3 regions of the Lelliottia amnigena genome follow, and region 1 is predicted to be linked to each of the others. Evidence: predicted binding sites of a transcription regulator. Region 1 holds the regulator's gene; each other region holds the start of a gene.
The links. The regulator Fur, encoded in region 1, represses iron uptake genes when iron is present. The targets are predictions, from matches to a motif close to ATAATAATGAGAACNACTATCAA.
Positions count from the first base shown of each region.

Region 1 (6,416 bases):
GTGATTTCCGCCGCCAGCAGGCACATGATGATCCCGTCTTTATCGGTCGACCACGGTGTGCCGTCGAAACGCAGGAAGGAAGCGCCCGCACTCTCTTCGCCGCCAAAACCGAAGCTGCCGTCATGCAGACCGTCAACGAACCATTTGAAACCTACCGGCACTTCCACAAGCCGTCGGCCCAGATCGTTCACCACGCGGTCAATCATCGCAGATGACACCAGCGTTTTACCTACCGCTACCTCTTTGCCCCACTGAGGGCGATGCTGGAACAGATAGTTAATCGCCACCGCCAGATAGTGGTTTGGATTCATCAGGCCCGCAGGGGTGACGATACCGTGACGGTCATAATCCGGGTCGTTGGCAAACGCCAGATCGAATTTGTCGCGCAGCGCCAGCAGGCCGGCCATCGCGCACTCTGACGAGCAGTCCATACGGATTGCGCCGTCTTTATCCAGATGCATAAAGCGGAACGTCTGATCGACCTGATCGTTCACAATGGTCAGATCCAGCTTGTAGAACTCCGCGATGCGTTTCCAGTATTCAATACCGGAGCCGCCAAGGGGATCCACGCCCAGTTTTAAACCGGCTTTCTGAATCGCTGCGATATCCACGATATCCGCCAGCCCTTCGATAAACGGCTGAACCAGATCGATCTCTTTCACGTGACCAGAAGCCATCGCGGCATCCAGAGAAATACGTTTAACACCTTTCAGACCATCCGCCAGCAGCGCGTTCGCACGGTCTTCCACCACTTTCGTGACGTTGGTATCAGCCGGGCCGCCGTTAGGTGGGTTGTATTTGATACCGCCATCATCCGGTGGGTTGTGCGATGGCGTGATAACGATACCGTCCGCCTGCGCGCCGCCTTTTTTGTTGTGCACCAGAATAGCGTTCGAGACCGCAGGCGTTGGCGTATAGCCGTTGTCTTCCTGGATGATGACATCCACACCATTCGCTGCCAGCACTTCCAGTACGGAGATGAAGGCCGGTTCGGACAGCGCATGAGTATCTTTACCGACGAAGCACGGACCGGTAATACCATTTTTAGCGCGTTCTTCAGCGATGGCCTGAGCAATGGCCAGAATATGCGGTTCGTTAAAGCTGTGGCGCGCCGCGCCGCCGCGGTGGCCAGACGTACCAAACTTCACTGCGTGTTCTGCGTTGCCCACTTCCGGCTTCAATACATAGTACTGAGCGGTAAGCTGAGCGACGTTAATCAAATCGCTTTGTTGCGCAGGCTGACCCGCGCGTTCGTGATTTGCCATTGCCTGGTCCTTCTTATGCAAGGGTTAAATTGTACCGCAAACCTTTTCAATCAATTCCGCCGGGAATTGCATTGACTGCATGATGTGTTCGACCATGCTGCATTTGCGTCCGGTATTGGTATTGGTGATGACCCAATAAGGGGTACCCGGAACCTGTTTTGGTTTGGTTTGGTTACCGTTTTGAATCAGCGTCTGCTCATCCGCCGCGAAGTACACGCGCGTACGGCCGTGAAGCGACTCGGTCGCCTCAGCAAACGCTTTGTTATCCAGTGAATAAAGTGTAGTCAGCACCAGCAGAAAACGGTTAACCGCTTTCTTTTGCTCTGCGTATTCGTCGGAGAGCAGCAGTTCACGCACCGCGCGCACTTTGTCTTTAACCGGCGCTACGGTTTTAGCTTCCGCCACGACGTTTGACGCGCGAACCTCTTTCGAAACCGGAGTTGCAGGCTGTGAAGCGGCAGAAAATTTCAGCATGCGACGTAAAATGTCGGACGCACTCTCGCCAATATGTCGCGTGTGGCTGGCAATATACGCATAGAGCTCATCATCAACTTCGATTGTTTTCATCTTAATCCAGTGCAATATCTTATCTGAATACAAGTCGTTGGGATTATAGGGGCTAATCCCAACCGCGGATAGGGTCAAGCCAGGGTGGCGGCAAAAGTCAGAATAAACTGGATCCTTGCAGCCGGGCGGCAGAATGGTCAACATAATACCCTAACCTGACATACGTAAAAAAAGAACTTTGCCATGAAATTGAATAGCCGAGCGCAATCTGCACAATCGCCGAACAATAATTCTCCCATCGTACTGGTTCACGGGCTTTTTGGCAGCCTCGATAATTTGGGCGTGCTCGCGCGCGATCTGGTTACCGATCACAATATTCTGCAGGTCGATATGCGCAACCATGGGGTTTCACCGCGCGATCCAGAGATGACGTATGCGGCGATGGCTCATGATCTACTGGATACGCTCGATGCGAATAACATCGAAAAAGCGACGCTGATTGGCCATTCAATGGGCGGTAAAGCGGTGATGGCCCTGACGGCGATTGCGCCAGAGCGCATCAACCAGCTGGTGGTGATTGATGTAGCACCTGTGGATTACGATGTGCGTCGACACGACGAAATTTTTGCGGCGATCAACGCCGTCACTGAGGCGGGCGTTGCAACCCGTCAGCAGGCTGCGGCGATTATGCGCGAGCATTTAGATGAAGAAGGCGTGGTGCAGTTTCTGCTGAAGTCGTTCGTCGAGGGCGCGTGGCGGTTTAACGTCCCGGTTCTGTGGGATCAATACGATAACATTGTTGGCTGGCAGCCAATTCCAGCCTGGCAGGCCCCTACGCTCTTTATTCGCGGCGGCAATTCACCGTATGTCACAGAAGCCTATCGCGATACGCTGCTGGCGCAATTCCCGCAGGCGCGTGCGCATGTGATTGCCGGTGCAGGCCACTGGGTTCACGCCGAAAAACCGGACGCGGTGCTGCGCGCCATCCGCCGTTATCTCTCTGAGAACGCGATTTGATTAAAATGTCAGCGACTGGACGCCTGTTGGCCTCCAGTCGTTGGCGTGCTGATATCAGTAATGTATGATGTCGCGCTCATCGCCCCGGCAATAGCAGGGCCGCTCGTTTTCCCCGAAGTCTCTGAATCATGGCCAAAGAACAAACGGACCGTACGACATTAGATCTGTTCGCGACTGAACGTCGACCGGGACGACCTAAAACCAATCCGCTTTCGCGCGATGAACAGTTGCGCATCAATAAGCGAAACCAGCTTAAACGCGACAAAAGTCGTGGGCTTAAACGCGTCGAGTTAAAACTCAATGCGGACGCAGTCGACGCCCTAAGCGAACTGGCTGAGGCCCGTGAAATCAGCCGCAGCGAGCTGATCGAAGAGATGCTTATGCTGCAACTGCAGGCATTGCGCCATTCACAGTAAAAGTCTGAAAAATCGCCCTTACCCCACTTTCATGTAGCACAGAGTGCAGTCCCGCGTGATAGCTGTTTCCGCTGACTTCTCTGTTCTGCTATGATTGCCCTCATCCGTGGACAATTTGTGCCACCATACCATTAAGTTTCAAGAGGTTATTTTACTCATGGCAATCATCGGCATTTTCTTCGGCAGCGATACCGGTAATACCGAAAACATCGCAAAAAACATTCAAAAACAGCTAGGTAAAGACGTTGCCGACGTCCATGACATTGCGAAGAGCAGCAAAGAAGATCTCGAAGGTTACGATATTCTGCTGCTGGGCATTCCAACCTGGTACTACGGCGAAGCACAGTGTGACTGGGACGATTTCTTCCCAACGCTGGAAGAAGTCGACTTTAACGGTAAGCTGGTCGCGCTGTTCGGTTGCGGTGACCAGGAAGATTACGCAGAGTATTTCTGTGATGCGCTGGGCACCATTCGCGACATCATCGAACCGCGCGGCGCGGCGATTGTCGGTCATTGGCCAACGGCGGGTTATCACTTTGAAGCGTCTAAAGGCCTTGCGGATGACGATCATTTTGTGGGCCTGGCGATTGACGAAGACCGTCAACCAGAGCTCACCGCAGAACGCGTAGACAAATGGGTTAAGCAGATCCGCGAAGAACTTCACCTCGACGATATCCTGAATGCCTGATTGATCGTGCGGCGCTGCAAAACTGTTGCGCCGCATTGATAGGTAATTCCAATTAAAATAATTGCTACAAATTTTTAACTTTTGCTTTCATACCTGTACAATATCCCAGGTTAAAGTGGATGCCTTCGCTCAACTTTGTTGGCGATACCACGTTTTTATAAGCATACTTTGCTTGAGACTTGCAGTTTTCATTTAGGCATGGCAGTTCTATAATGAAACGCATTATCCCAAGTGCATTTTCTGTCACTTCTTCTTTAGAAGTGAATCGTTTAGCAACAGGACAGATTCCGCATGACTGACAACAATACCGCATTAAAGAAGGCTGGCCTGAAAGTTACGCTTCCTCGTTTAAAAATTCTGGAAGTACTGCAAGGGCCGGACAATCACCATGTCAGTGCGGAAGACTTGTATAAACGTCTGATCGACATGGGCGAAGAGATTGGCCTGGCGACCGTTTATCGCGTTCTGAACCAATTTGATGACGCCGGGATTGTCACCCGTCATAATTTTGAAGGCGGTAAATCCGTTTTCGAACTGACACAACAGCATCACCACGATCACCTCATCTGCCTGGATTGCGGCAAGGTGATTGAATTTAGCGATGAATCTATCGAATCTCGTCAGCGTGAGATTGCCACTCGTCATGGTATCCGTCTGACCAACCACAGCCTGTACCTCTACGGTCACTGTGCTGAAGGCGATTGCCGCGAAAACGATCACGCGCACGACACGAAATAATCGTTTTTCATACACTGAGCCAACCTGACGGTTGGCTTTTTTTTGCCTGCTATAAATAAAAAACCCGGTTGTGCGCCATCCAACTCACATCAGGATGGCGCACAGCCGGGCGTGGCAAAAGAGGATTACTTGCTGTTATTGCTGCGAATCTCCTGCCAGATCTTGTCACAACGCTTTGCCACTTCCTGATCGTTGCCGGTTTGACGCGCCTGGATACAGGCCTGGTAATCCAGCACCCGCACATTTTCCTGCGTCGCAAACTGCTCGTGCGCTTTCTCTTTTTTCAGCACATTCAGCACGCTCTGGCAGGCTTCAATTTTTTCTGGCGATCCTTCGGCGGTGTTAATACAGGCGCTGTAGGCCTCTTTCAGTCGAGAGTCTTCTTTTGGTGCCTGCGGTTGTGCGCAAGCGACCAGTCCCGATGCAAGCATCGCGACGATAACACATTTTTTCAGCATATCAGTCTCCATTCCGGCGGGATGGGGGGAATCATCCCGCCGGCGCGTTCATCAGAAAATGGTGAAGGGTGCGATGACCATGAATTTCACGTCACGCTCGTCCTGGAAGATGTTGCCGTAACCGCCCGAGTAGCTTGGAATGTCGGAATGGTTGTCGTATTGAGTGAAGTGCAGTTTAAACATCGTGCCCTTCGCGCGACCGTCCTGAAGCGTGTAGATGGCATCGAGGCTGTATGAGGACTCTTTCAGGCGATAGTTCGGATCGTAGTAAGCGTCCGGCGTCGCCATATCAGCAGGTTTTGCGTCCCATGCATACGCGTAAGATGCACCAACTGCCCAGCCCGGCAGATTCCAGTTTTTCAGGTCATACATGGCACCGAAGAATACGGCTTTCTCGCCATCGGCGTTGAAATCCGAACGGTTATCCCACCAGATATCCAGGCGACCATTTGAAGATGCGTAGGTCGGCGTCATACGCTGCAGGAAGTAGCCCTGCTGACCTTCGGCCTTCACGTATGTCCCTTCCAGGCGTAAATCAACCTGCCCGATTTTGTAGCCAAAGGTCAGCGCCTGAAGCCATGCCGTGCCGTCATACAGATCGTTCACACCGCCATCGCTGACTTTGTCACGCGTACCGTAGAACTGATAACTGGTCGACAGCGGGCCGCCAACGATATCGAATTTATAGCTGGCTTTGGCGAAGTACTGATCCACGTATCCTTCTGCCTGACCAAACGCCGCTTCCAGCACTAAATCGTTTTTAAAGTCATATTTCGCCCCTAACGAGTGGAGATACTCGACTTTGGTTTTCTTGTCATTCTGATAGAACTTGTCCATCTCAAGGTGCCATGGCGCTTTATATTCGTTGGTCCACATATAGGAGAAACTCAACGCGCCCGCATCGCCATAGTCAAAGTTTGCCCCGGCTTCAGCGCCCTGATACGTCCCTGGCATAAAGCTCCAGTGTGGGGCTAACAGCGTCTGACCGGTTGGCTGAATATAGCCACCGCGTGCCCAAACCGGACCGTATTTGAATTTAGCGGCCGCTTTGTAGAGGCTGATTCCGCTTTTATCACCCGACCAGTCTTCTTTGTAGGCTTTGTTACTGGAGGAGAACGCGATTTCGTTCGGGTGGGCGCTGTCGCCATTTTCGGCCATTTCAATGGCAGTGAACGCCGCAATATCCAGCCCGAACATGTCCGCAGCGTAACCTGACTGGAAATCAAGATTGGCGTTCCAGGTAGAATGGGACAGGTTGGTTTTGTATTTGTCTTCGGTGACGTCTTTACGGTCACGTTCACGTTGCCAATAGTAAATACCGCCCGTG
Region 1 is NZ_CP077236.1:3,057,606-3,064,021, reverse strand. It holds gene pgm (phosphoglucomutase (alpha-D-glucose-1,6-bisphosphate-dependent)) at 1-1,265, opposite strand, end outside; gene seqA (replication initiation negative regulator SeqA) at 1,290-1,832, opposite strand; gene ybfF (esterase) at 2,016-2,789, shown strand; gene ybfE (LexA regulated protein) at 2,918-3,205, shown strand; gene fldA (flavodoxin FldA) at 3,363-3,893, shown strand; gene fur (ferric iron uptake transcriptional regulator) at 4,185-4,631, shown strand; gene chiQ (ChiQ/YbfN family lipoprotein) at 4,757-5,086, opposite strand; gene chiP (chitoporin ChiP) at 5,141-6,416, opposite strand, start outside.

Region 2 (6,416 bases), 2.1 Mb from region 1:
CAGCCCAGTCCACATCTGCTGGATTATGCTTCAACCAAAGCCGCGATCCTCAACTACAGCCGTGGGCTGGCAAAACAGGTTGCGGAGAAAGGCATTCGGGTAAATGTGGTCGCACCGGGCCCAATCTGGACGGCACTGCAAATATCTGGCGGTCAGACGCAGGAAAAAATTCCGCAGTTTGGCCAGCAGACGCCAATGAAACGCGCGGGGCAACCGGCGGAACTGGCGGCGGTGTATGTCTATCTGGCGAGTCAGGAATCGAGCTACGTCACGGCCGAAGTGCATGGCGTATGCGGTGGGGAACACCTGGGATAATCAGGCTCTGGACGCAAAAAAGCTGGCTTTCGCCAGCTTTTTTTCATTTCGCTTTGACTGTCTCTTCGCCAACTAAACCTATTTTGAGATAACCCGCCTGGTGCAGCGTGTCCATCACTTTCATCATGGTTTCGTAGTCGACGGTTTTGTCAGCCCGAAAGAAGACCGTGGTGTCTTTCTTTCCTTGCGTCATGGCATCGAGCGCGGGAATGACAGAGTCATCAGTCACCGGATCGTTGCCCAGGAACATCGATTTATCCGCTTTCACTGAGAGATAAATCGGTTTTTCCGGACGCGGCTGCGGCTGGCTCGAGGACGCAGGCAGATTGACCTTCACATCGACCGTCGCCAAAGGCGCGGCGACCATGAAGATAATCAGCAGAACCAACATTACGTCGATAAACGGCGTCACGTTGATTTCATGCATTTCGCCATTATCGTCCAGATTTTCATTAAGACGCATTGCCATGATTGATTAACCTAAACGCAGTTTCGAAGCAGCATGAACCGGCTTAACGTTGCTGGCGCTGAGGTCAAGATCGCGGCTTTGCAGGAGCAGAACCTGCGCGGCAACATCGCCCAACGTCGCTTTGAAGCTGCCAATCATACGGGCAAAGACGTTATAGATGACAACCGCAGGAATTGCTGCGATCAGACCGATAGCCGTTGCCAACAATGCTTCTGCGATGCCTGGCGCCACAACGGCCAGGTTGGTGGTTTGGGTCTGGGCGATACCGATGAAGCTGTTCATGATGCCCCAAACCGTACCAAACAGACCAACGAACGGGGAAATCGCACCGATAGTCGCCAGATAACCGTTACCGCGACCCATGTGACGACCTACGGCAGCAACGCGACGCTCCAGACGGAAGCCGGTACGCTCTTTAATGCCTTCGTTATCTTCACTGCCTGCGGAAAGTTCCAGCTCGTTCTGCGCTTCGTTCACTAAAATAGAGGTCAGGCTTTTCGCATGGAACGCCGACGTCATGTCATTTGCCTGATCCAGAGAGCGTGCCTCAGCCAACTGCTGTTGTTCGCGCTTCAGGCGACGCTTTTGGGAGATCAGCTCAACGCTTTTGCTGAAGAAAATAGCCCAGGTGATCACGGACGCCAGAATCAGGCCGATCATCACAATCTTAACCACGATGTCAGCATGTTGGTACATGCCCCAAACGGAGAGATCCGTCTGCATCAAATTATTACCCACTCTGTATCTCCAGGACGCAAATCACATTTTCTGAGCATAATAATATCAAAACCACATCGAATTGATAGTGGTTCTCATTAGTATTTACATACTGCCGTAATTTCCGCTCATTTTCCTTGCGCTTACACAGTAAAAATTTCTTATGCTTATTTTTTAGAAAATATTGTGCTTATTCGCTAAGCATCCGGGTGCAGAGTTTTCCATTCATGGTAGTCTGGACGTCCAGACGTATAAAACAGGTTTAGCGAACATGGCAGAGAAACATCTTGATACCACGCTTGTCCAGGCTGGACGGAGTAAAAAGTATACTCAGGGTTCGGTAAATAGCGTTATCCAGCGCGCCTCCTCGCTGGTTTTTGAAACCGTCGAGGCCAAAAAGCACGCTACCCGCAACCGCGCGAAAGGCGAACTGTTTTACGGGCGCCGCGGCACGCTGACCCATTTTTCGCTGCAGGATGCGATGTGCGAACTGGAAGGCGGCGCAGGCTGTGCGTTGTTCCCCTGCGGTGCGGCGGCTGTCGCAAACACTATTCTGGCGTTTGTCGAACAGGGCGATCATATCCTGATGACTAACACCGCCTACGAACCCAGCCAGGATTTCTGTACCAAAATCCTGACTAAACTGGGCGTCACGACCGGCTGGTTCGATCCTTTGATTGGTGAAGGGATTGCGGAGCTTATCCAACCGAATACGCGAATTGTGTTCCTGGAATCGCCCGGCTCCATCACCATGGAAGTGCATGATGTTCCGGCGATCGTTCGTGCCGTGCGTCGCGTCGCACCCGACGCCATCATTATGATCGATAACACCTGGGCGGCGGGCGTGTTGTTCAAAGCGCTGGATTTCGACATCGACATCTCCATTCAGGCCGCCACAAAATACCTGATCGGCCACTCTGATGGCATGATCGGCACGGCGGTGTCCAACGCCCGCTGTTGGGAGCAACTGCGTGAAAATGCCTATCTGATGGGACAAATGGTGGATGCCGATACCGCGTATATGACCAGCCGCGGACTGCGTACGCTCGGTGTACGCTTGCGTCAGCATCATGAAAGCAGTCTGAAAGTGGCCGAGTGGCTGGCGCAACATCCCCAGGTGGCTCGCGTTAATCATCCGGCGCTGCCGGGCAGTAAAGGCCATGCGTTCTGGCAGCGTGACTTTACGGGCAGCAGCGGCTTGTTCTCATTTGTGCTCAATAAACGTCTGAGCAATGACGAGCTGGCAACCTATCTGGATAACTTCACGCTGTTCAGCATGGCCTATTCCTGGGGCGGGTTTGAATCGCTGATTCTGCCGAACCAACCAGAACAGATTGCCGAATTACGTCCCGGCGGCGAAGTGGACTTTACCGGTACGCTGATCCGACTGCATATCGGTTTAGAAAATGTTGACGATCTGATTGCGGATTTATCGGCAGGTTTTGAGCGTATCGTGTAATGTGCAGGCTTAAACTGTACTCCCGAACCGTTTTATCTACGCCATGAGTAGAAAAGTCTGCATTTGTTGCGTCCGCGATCAACGCCAGCACGTAAAATGAGGAGTACAATAGCCGCATATAAGTTGTTCCACAGGAAAGTCCATGGCTGTCATTCAAGATATTATCGCTGCGCTCTGGCAACACGATTTTGCTGCGCTGGCGGATCCACACGTTGTGGGTGTTGTTTATTTTGTCATGTTCGCAACGCTGTTTCTGGAAAACGGTCTGCTTCCCGCATCGTTTCTTCCAGGGGATAGCCTGCTATTACTGGCAGGTGCGTTAATCGGTAAAGGTGTTATGGACTTCGCCCCTACCGTTGTCATTCTAACTTCAGCTGCGAGCCTGGGCTGCTGGTTGAGCTATTTACAGGGGCGATGGCTTGGTAACACCCGCGTGGTGAAAAGCTGGCTGTCGCAATTACCTGTTAAATATCATGAGCGGGCGACCTGTATGTTCGATCGTCATGGTTTACTGGCACTGTTAGCGGGGCGTTTTCTGGCCTTTGTTCGCACATTGCTGCCTACCATGGCGGGGATCTCTGGCCTGTCGAACCGTCGCTTCCAGTTCTTCAACTGGCTGAGCGCACTGCTGTGGGTCGGCGTGGTGACGTCACTGGGTTACGCCATCAGCATGATCCCGTTTGTGAAGCGTCACGAAGATCAGGTGATGACGTTCCTGATGATTCTGCCGATGTTCCTGTTAGTGGCAGGACTGGTGGGCACCATCGCGGTGGTCATTAAAAAGAAATACTGTAACGCCTGATCGAATGCCCTCTCTGCCGAGAGGGCAAATCTCACACTCCCTGCATCATCCTGATACGCGCCGCATCTTCCCCTGGCGTCACGCCGAAATAACGTTTGAACTCACGACTAAACTGCGAGGCACTCTCATAGCCCACGCGCATTGCCGCGGCGCTGGCCTTCATGCCGTCATGAATCATCAGCATGCGGGCTTTGTGCAGACGATAGCTTTTCAGGTACTGCAGTGGCGATGTGCTGGTGACCGATTTAAAATTATGATGGAACGCCGAAATACTCATATTCGCTTCTGACGCCAGCTCATCCACACTCAGGTTTTCGGTGTACTGGCTTTCGATACGCTTCAGTACGCGGCTAATGAGGCTAAAATGCGTCTGGCGGCTCACCAGCGCCAGCAGCGCCCCGCCTCCCGGCCCCATCAGCACATGATAAAGAATCTCGCGTACAATTTGCTTGCCGAGGATTCGCGCATCCAGCGGCCTTTCCATTACATCCAGTAAGCGCTCAATGGCGCACAAAATCTCCTCGGAGAGCGTAGCAGAGTTGATGCCGCTCGCCGCCATCGCAGGCTGGAAAAGCTCATCTTCACCGATATCCATCAATAGCTCCTGGAGCTGAAGAATATCGACATTGACCCGGATACCCGCCAGCGGAACCGCTTCTGTCGCGAAGGTTTCACATTCGAAGGGTAAAGGTACTGTCAGGAGCAAATATTCATTGGTGTCGTAGCGGAACACACGTTCGTTGATATAACCAATTTTATGGCCCGAAAAGAGAAAAACGATGCCCGGCTGATACATCACCGGCGTACGCGTTCCGGGCTGTGTACCGTATAACAGACGAATATCTGGCAGCACATCGTTGAGATTATTTTCTTTATCTTTCAAATTGTTAATTTTCTCAGTCAATTGCTGGCAAATCTCTTCGCGGTTCATCTGTACTTGCTCCTCCTACGGTTTCCATGGATGACAGTGTGCGCACTTTTTCGCATTTTCTCCAGCCATCTGTAGAAATGGGCAAGACAACGGCAGAAATGTGCATTGAGAGGATAGCGTCCGATAGCCACAATGATCACCATCAGGTAGCCCTCTTCGCCACCACGATTTTTCACCCACATAAGGGAACGAGCAATGAACAACTTTAATCTGCATACCCCCACCCGCATTCTGTTTGGCAAAAATGCTATCGCCGATCTGCGCGATCAAATTCCTGAAGGCGCTCGCGTGCTGATCACGTACGGTGGCGGTAGCGTCAAAAAGACCGGCGTGCTGGATCAGGTTTACAGCGCCCTGGAAGGCGTGGATGTGCGTGAGTTCGGCGGCATCGAGCCAAACCCGTCTTACGAAACGCTGATGAACGCAGTCAAGATCGCCCGTGAAGAGAACATCACCTTCCTGCTGGCTGTGGGCGGCGGTTCCGTCCTCGACGGCACCAAATTTATCGCCGCAGCCGCGCATTATGCCGATGGCGTGGATCCGTGGGAAATCCTGCAAACCGGCGGAAGCAAGATCACCAGCGCGATCCCGATGGGTTCTGTGCTGACGCTGCCTGCAACCGGCTCGGAATCAAACAAAGGCGCGGTGATTTCCCGTAAAACCACGGGTGATAAACAGGCCTTTATGAACGACCACGTTCAGCCGGTGTTTGCTATTCTGGATCCGGTTTACACCTATACGTTGCCGCCGCGTCAGGTTGCTAACGGTGTGGTGGATGCCTTCGTTCACACGGTTGAGCAGTACGTGACTTATCCGGTGAACGGCAAAATTCAGGATCGTTTTGCCGAAGGTATTCTGCTGACGCTGATCGAAGACGGTCCAAAAGCGCTGCAAGAGCCAGAAAACTACGATGTGCGTGCCAACGTAATGTGGGCAGCGACGCAGGCGCTGAACGGCCTGATCGGTGCAGGCGTGCCGCAGGACTGGGCAACGCATATGCTGGGACATGAGCTGACTGCGATGCACGGTCTGGATCACGCACAAACGCTGGCGGTGGTTCTGCCTGCGCTGTGGAATGAAAAACGTGACACCAAACGCGCCAAACTGCTGCAATACGCCGAGCGCGTATGGAACATCACTTCAGGCTCCGAAGACGAGCGCATCGATGCGGCAATCGAAGCGACGCGCAATTTCTTCGAGCAAATGGGCGTGCCAACGCGTCTCTCCGGCTACGGCCTTGACGGCAGCTCTATCCCGGCTCTGCTGGCTAAACTATCCGAGCACGGCATGACCCAACTGGGTGAACATCAAGACATTACCCTGGACGTGAGCCGTCGCATTTACGAAGCGGCACGCTAAGCGTTTTAGCATCTTGCCTTTCGTTTTTTGACTTTTCGTCCAGACTTAATGCACACCACATTTCCGGGGGCTCCCCCGGAAATGAGCAAATGGAGGAGGAAAAATGGCAAACCAAACCGTAATCAAGCTTCAGGACGGCAACGTAATGCCCCAGTTAGGGCTAGGCGTATGGAAAGCCGGTAACGACGAGGTCGTGTCCGCCATTCACAAAGCACTGGAAGTCGGCTATCGGTCCATCGATACCGCCGCCGCATACAAAAATGAAGACGGCGTAGGAACAGCGCTTGCCAGCGCCGGTGTCCCGCGCGATGAGTTATTCATCACCACCAAACTGTGGAATGACGACCAAAAACGCCCGCATGAC
Region 2 is NZ_CP077236.1:1,006,699-1,013,114, forward strand. It holds gene I6L74_RS04720 (SDR family oxidoreductase) at 1-315, shown strand, start outside; gene exbD (TonB system transport protein ExbD) at 359-784, opposite strand; gene exbB (tol-pal system-associated acyl-CoA thioesterase) at 791-1,522, opposite strand; gene metC (cystathionine beta-lyase) at 1,773-2,960, shown strand; gene yghB (DedA family general envelope maintenance protein YghB) at 3,103-3,762, shown strand; gene I6L74_RS04745 (AraC family transcriptional regulator) at 3,794-4,693, opposite strand; gene yqhD (alcohol dehydrogenase) at 4,889-6,052, shown strand; gene dkgA (2,5-didehydrogluconate reductase DkgA) at 6,156-6,416, shown strand, end outside.
Region 2: a site for Fur is predicted at 1,584-1,606, ahead of exbB (tol-pal system-associated acyl-CoA thioesterase). Genes of this name have one in related genera too.

Region 3 (6,416 bases), 1.4 Mb from region 1:
ATCACCGTTCATGTAGCTCACAATGCTCGGCACGCTGCCGTGAAAGCCAAATGAAGTGAAAATTACCGGGATGGCGGAAAGCGCCAGCCCTTGCTGAAGCGGAAGTGTCAGTAAATTGACTTTGTGCACGTGCGGGGCAAGCAGAACGAGCATCAGCACCAGGAAAATAATTTTGGCGCTAAACAGAAAACGGTTAAACAGATCGACGAGAGAGGTTCCGACACATACCACGCCGCCACCGATTACGGTGAAAAAGATAACGCCGGTCGCCGGGGAAATGTCCGTACCAAACCAGTCATTCACACTCGAGGCGATCAACTCACCCGCGCCGCTTATATAAGCCGCGGTCAGCGCGTACATCAGGAACATCATGCTGAAACCGGTGATCCATTGACCGTAGCGGCCCAGATAGCGTGCCGCCAGCGAGCCAAGCCCTGTGTCAGCAGGAACGTGCTGATAGACCTCAAGCAGCAGCAATGCCGTGTAGCACATCAGCGCCCACAGGCAGCCTAAAAGCAGTAACGTGACGCTAAAGCCGACACCGGCAGCGGCCAGCGGCATCGCCAGCATTCCTGCGCCAATCGTCGTGCCTGCGACGATAAAAATACTTCCCAGAGTTCTGTTTCTCACGCTTTCCTCTACCGCAACAACAAATCGCAACCCATTCTGCGGCGCAGAGTAAGTGAAAAGCACCACTTCGTCAAATCACCGTTACAATTGGCGTAATTAAATATTTACGATTTCGACTGAGTGCGATATTTAGGGCAACTGGCTGATACTTTTGAGGGTTTTGCCTACTTCATAAGGGCAATACTTTCGCGCGAAAATCAGGCGTACCTTAAACAGTAAATATAAATAATCAACAAAAGTGAGAAGCTGATGGCAGGGGATAATCCCTTTCAGGCCGCTTGGAGTCGTTCGGGCAATTTACTGTGTCACGGACACTGGATTATTCACTACAACGGTGAGGCACTTGAATTGCCTGAGCCGCGTCGTGAAAAAGATATGGGGACGTGGGCGATCTACAACATTATGGATCCGGACGATGAGATTTTTGCCCAGGGTTTGAAAGAGGATGAGTGGATAATTGAGAACGTCGAGTGGCTCACCGACCTGTTCTTCGACAACGCTATTCCGCTCGAAAGCGTCAACTATCGCGCCTTTTATCAGGCGATTAATCCTCATGACTGGCGATGCACCAGCTGTGCCGGGTGCATGTAAACCTGTGCCAGCGCAAGGCGTGAGGCCGACTTCGCGTGTAGTCTGTGCCTTTCTTTCTGGAGGGGTTATGACGTCAATTCACGGGCATGAAGTGCTCAATATGATGCTGGAATCTGATGAGCAATATTCAGAAACCAGTCTGATTCAGGTTATCCATACGCGATTCGGTGAAAGTGCGCGTTTCCATACGTGTTCTGCGGAGAATATGACGGCCGCGCAGCTCGTGGAATTCCTGAAGAATAAAGGTAAATTTATTCCCTTATCGGAAGGGTTTTCTACGCACCAAAGTAAAATATGTCAGCATTAAAAAAGGGAGCCAGCAGGCTCCCTTTTAAAATTAATTCTGGGTGTCGAGCGTGGAAAGCTCTTTATCAATAAAGTACAGACCTTCGCCAGATTTACCCACCAGTGACAATTTATCCAGAACAGATTTAAACAATTTCTCTTCTTCGTGTTGTTCTGCCACATACCACTGCAGGAAATTAAAGGTTGGATAATCCTGACCAATCATCGCAGCGTGGGTTAATTCATTAATTTTTTGCGTGATCAGCTGTTCATGTTCGTACGTTGCGCGGAACAATTCATCCAGAGACGCGTACTCCGCGAAAGGGGATGCAACAGGATTAATGCGCGGCAGACTGCCAGTATCGGCCAGATAATCAAACAGACGCTGCATGTGCGTCATCTCTTCCTGAGCGTGACGACGCAGAAATGCGGCTGCGCCTTCAAAACTGTGGAAGCTGCACCAGGCACTCATCTGTTGATAAAGCAGGGATGAAAAAAGCTCAAGGTTCATTTGCTCGTTGAGCTTATCGATCATTTCAGTTTTCAGCATGGTGCAGCTCCATATAATTATTTATGAGTCGGGCAGAGCGTCACTATAATTTGTTATTAAATTATTTGCAAAAGGTAAAATAAAGATATTATTTATTTAAAATACGAATGGGAATAAAACGCATTGGCAATGGTTAATATTTTAATGAGAATTGTTCTGTTTCTTATTTGAATATGCTGCCAGCGCTATTCTGGCAGCACTATTATTAATAGTAGGTATTAATAGTAGGTTTGCTTTGCCGAGGGATTAATCGCGAAACCCTGGCACTTGTATTGGATCGTCACGCTTTCATTCAGGCACAGCGAACCGCTGACAACAGTGCAGGTTTTTATCGGCTGGCCATAAGCTGAAGCGGTCGCGTAACCCATTGCCTGGCATTCACGTGTCGCCGTACCGTTAGTCACGTAATTATCATAATGGCTATTTTGCAGTATTGCCTGACCCATATTGAGCCTGACAACGCCGCTGGTGCTGTCCACGCTGTTCACTTCAGCCTGGCGGGTCACATTACAACCCGCGAGCAACAGAAGCGCGCCTGCAAGGAATAATCTCTTCATATTTCGCTCTGAGTCATTGAAAACACTCTATCCTACCGTCTGATCCGGCGCGCAATGCGTGGAATAGCCAGCCAATCCGCTCTTTCTCTTTGCGACGGCGGTGCTCAATCCGCCAGACTGTCAAATATCGTGCGAAACTTGAGATGGTGTTTGCGGAATAACGCAATGAGTTGCGGATCGAAGTGGCGTCCAGCGCCATCAAAGATCACCTCGCACGCCTGTTCGTGAGTAAATGCGGGTTTGTACACGCGTTTTTGCCGTAATGCGTCGTACACATCCGCCAACGCCAGGATGCGTGCTTCTAGCGGAATATTCTCGCCGCGAAGCCCCTCGGGATAGCCGCTGCCGTCCCATTTTTCGTGATGGAAGTGAATAATATTTTCCGCGACCGGACCCAGCGCCAGGCCCTGAATGATCATATAGCCTTTCGTCGTATGCAGTTTCATTTCGCTGAATTCTTGAGGCGTTAGCGGCCCCTGCTTGCGCAAAATGCGGTCGGGGACGGCGATTTTCCCGACATCATGCAACGAAGCAAAATGCTCAATGTCTGCGATCATTTTGCGGGACAATTTCAGCTCGCGAGCCATCATTGCGCAGTATTTCGCGACGCGCTGGATATGGCTTCCTGTCTCGTCATCGTGCGCGCGGTTGACCTTTTCCAGCGCCTGCACAATATTGCGATTGATTAACCGATTCTCTTTTATATGGCGGCGCATCATTATCAGCATAAACAGGCTAAACAGCGCCGTCACAAGCAAAATGACGCTGACTATTTTCAGCGTGTTTTTGGTTAAATCAGGAAAGAAATCAGGTTCTTCCTGGCGCTCCAGTTGCGTACGGAAGCTAGAGAGACGGTGAATCTGAGTGAGCAGTTGAAAGAGAGGGTGATCGGGCTGAACCCGGGGGCCAACAATAAACTCAGATCGCGTGATGCCAGCCACTTTTAGCACGCCTCGGAACAACTCATTGCCGCGAAGCGTCGACTCCAGCGAACTTAAATCGCCCAGAATATAGTCAATTTTGTTGTTTTCGATGGCATCGATCAGGCCGTTAAGGCTGTGTTGGGTCACGATAACGACGTCGTTACCGAATCGTTCCTGTAAATAGCGGGCGGAGAATGACCCCTCCAGCACGCCGACACGCTGGCTGCGAATACTTTCCTCATCCCACAAAAATGGCTGTTTGATTCGATTGTAATAGACGTTATGCCAGGCAATGTCCGGCCCAATTCGACCTGCTGCATGCTCGGTATTGCTGCTTTCGGCGACATCAACAAGGCGAACAGGCCAGCGCTGTTTGTCCAGCGTTTCGGCATAATTATCAATAAAATGAACATCGACTTCCATGCCGAGTAATTCGCGCATGTCATTAATCATATTGATCGCGGTTCCCTGGTAACCACGGTTGTCTTTCCAGATTATCGGCGCAAAGTTTTCATTTTTAGGTAACCAGATTTCCAGATGATTATTGGCAAGCCAGGCTTTTTCATCATTTGAAATAACAATACGACTGAGAAGGTATTGTCGCTTACTCTCCTCCAGCGCCTGGCGTAACGCCCCGCTGCGGTACCACTCACCAATAAAGGTATTTACCTTTTCACGTAAATCGCGCAGCTCCGGGCTGAACGCTAGCACCACGGGGATACGCAGTTCAGGAAAAGGATGGGAGAGCAGGTAGTAGCGCTGGGTGTTTTCCATCTCACTGGCGTCATTGATGTAGAAGTCGGCTTTACGCTCGCTCAGTAAGCGGAAGGCTTCTTCGCTGGTGGCGACCAGATGAATTGAGCGAAACGTCAGATCCGGATAACGCTTTTGTACGCTCTCAAGCGTGGCATCATTCTGGCGAAACAGAACGCGAGCGTTAGCCAGCTCTTCTGCAGTATTCACCCACATCGATGGGCTGGCAGCCACCACTTCATTGATAAAGAGCTGTGATGAGAGGATTTTGGTGCGCGCCCTCGACTCCGTTCGCAGAACGCCTGCATACACTCCGTAGCTGTCGGTATTAAAACGCTGTCCGATTTCAGGTCCACCTATCGGCTTGAGTTCCAGATGTGTGTCATATTTAAGGTTAATCGCGCGGATAAGTTCGGGATAGAAACCCTGCATTTCGCCCTGGGGAGTGCGCCAGTATTCAAAACTGTCGGCATCATAAATCCAGACGGGAACAGGGTTTGATTGAGGGGAGGGTTGTGCAAACGTTATTCTTGCCCAGAACAGTCCATAAAGGATAATTATCCCGATTAGCAATGCGATGCGAGGCTTCCGGCGGCGCATATTCACAGGTGTTCCCCAAAGGATTTTATGGTCTTTAAAATGCAGTCTAGCTAACCGACGGATTCGCGAGTACAAATTTCGTCACTTTATGAGCACGCACAAATTTGCACCCTCAAAACAGAAATGTGTGAAGTCACCTTAATTTTTTAAAACATTTTTTCAGTTAATTTGAAAGTATGTTTGCCAGATAGTAGAGTTGAGTGGACGAGCTATCTGTGGCGGGACAACCCGCATCGCATTCAGGAGATGAAGAATGAAAATTGCACTGATGATGGAAAACAGCCAGGCGGGGAAAAACGCCATTATTCTTAATGAATTGAAAGGCGTAGCCGACGAAAAAGGCTTCCCGGTGTTTAACGTGGGGATGAGTGATGAGAACGACCATCACCTGACGTACATCCACCTGGGCATCATGGCCAGCATCCTGATCAATTCTAAGGCTGTTGACTTCGTCGTGACCGGCTGCGGCACCGGCCAGGGCGCGTTGATGTCCCTGAACATCCATCCTGGCGTGAACTGCGGCTACTGTATCGATCCGGCTGATGCCTTCCTGTTTGCCCAGATCAACAACGGTAACGCACTGGCGCTGCCGTTTGCCAAAGGCTTTGGTTGGGGCGCGGAACTGAACGTGCGCTTTATCTTTGAAAAAGCATTCACTGGCCGTAAAGGCGAAGGTTATCCACCGGAGCGTAAAGAGCCACAGGTCCGTAATGCCGGTATCCTGAATCAGGTTAAAGCCGCCGTTGTGAAGGACAACTATCTGGATACACTGCGCGCAATCGACCCGGAACTGGTGAAAACCGCCGTGTCAGGCCAGCGCTTCCAGCAGTGCTTCTTTGAAAACTGCCAGGACAAAGAGATTGAAGCCTTTGTTCGCGGTATCGTCGGCTAATCTTACGATAAGTCGCAAGACCGCTAAGACGAAAAGCCAGCATCGCGCTGGCTTTTTTATTATCGTTTTTTCGATACCGCGCTGCCTGCATCTTTGGCCAGGCTTAGCGTATCAAACATTCCGATCAGGCAGATTATGGCGATAGCGACAAAGGCCAGTCGGAAGCTCAGACCGGGTATCGCAGCCATACCTAACGCATCGCTCATTTTCTCACCAATACGAATCCCAATCGCACCCAACGTAATGCCCAGCCCGACGGCGAGCTGTGTGGCCGTCGAAAACAGGGTGTTGGCGTAGCTCATCTGCGCGGAAGGCACATCAGAAAAGGCCAGCGTGCTGACGGCGGTAAACTGAATGGAACGGAAAACCCCGCCTAAATACAAGATTAACAAAATAAGCCAGACAGGCGTTTGCGGCGTGATAAGCGCGCACGCCAACAGCGACAGGACATTTAACGCGCCATTAATCAGTAATAATTTCCGAAAACCCAGACGACGGATGAGCGGCGTTGTCGCAGGTTTGATGGTCAGGTTCCCCACGAAAACGGCCAGCACCAGCAGGCCAGAGTGAAACGCATCCATGCCAAAACCGACCTGAAACATGAGCGGCAGCAGGAAGGGAACTGCGCTAATAGA
Region 3 is NZ_CP077236.1:4,461,968-4,468,383, reverse strand. It holds gene tyrP (tyrosine transporter TyrP) at 1-630, opposite strand, end outside; gene I6L74_RS21125 (PM0253 family protein) at 880-1,221, shown strand; gene I6L74_RS21120 (YecH family metal-binding protein) at 1,289-1,528, shown strand; gene ftnA (non-heme ferritin) at 1,559-2,056, opposite strand; gene yecR (YecR family lipoprotein) at 2,275-2,613, opposite strand; gene I6L74_RS21105 (HD domain-containing phosphohydrolase) at 2,718-4,721, opposite strand; gene I6L74_RS21100 (RpiB/LacA/LacB family sugar-phosphate isomerase) at 5,143-5,781, shown strand; gene I6L74_RS21095 (MFS transporter) at 5,841-6,416, opposite strand, start outside.
Region 3: a site for Fur is predicted at 2,201-2,223, ahead of ftnA (non-heme ferritin). Genes of this name have one in related genera too.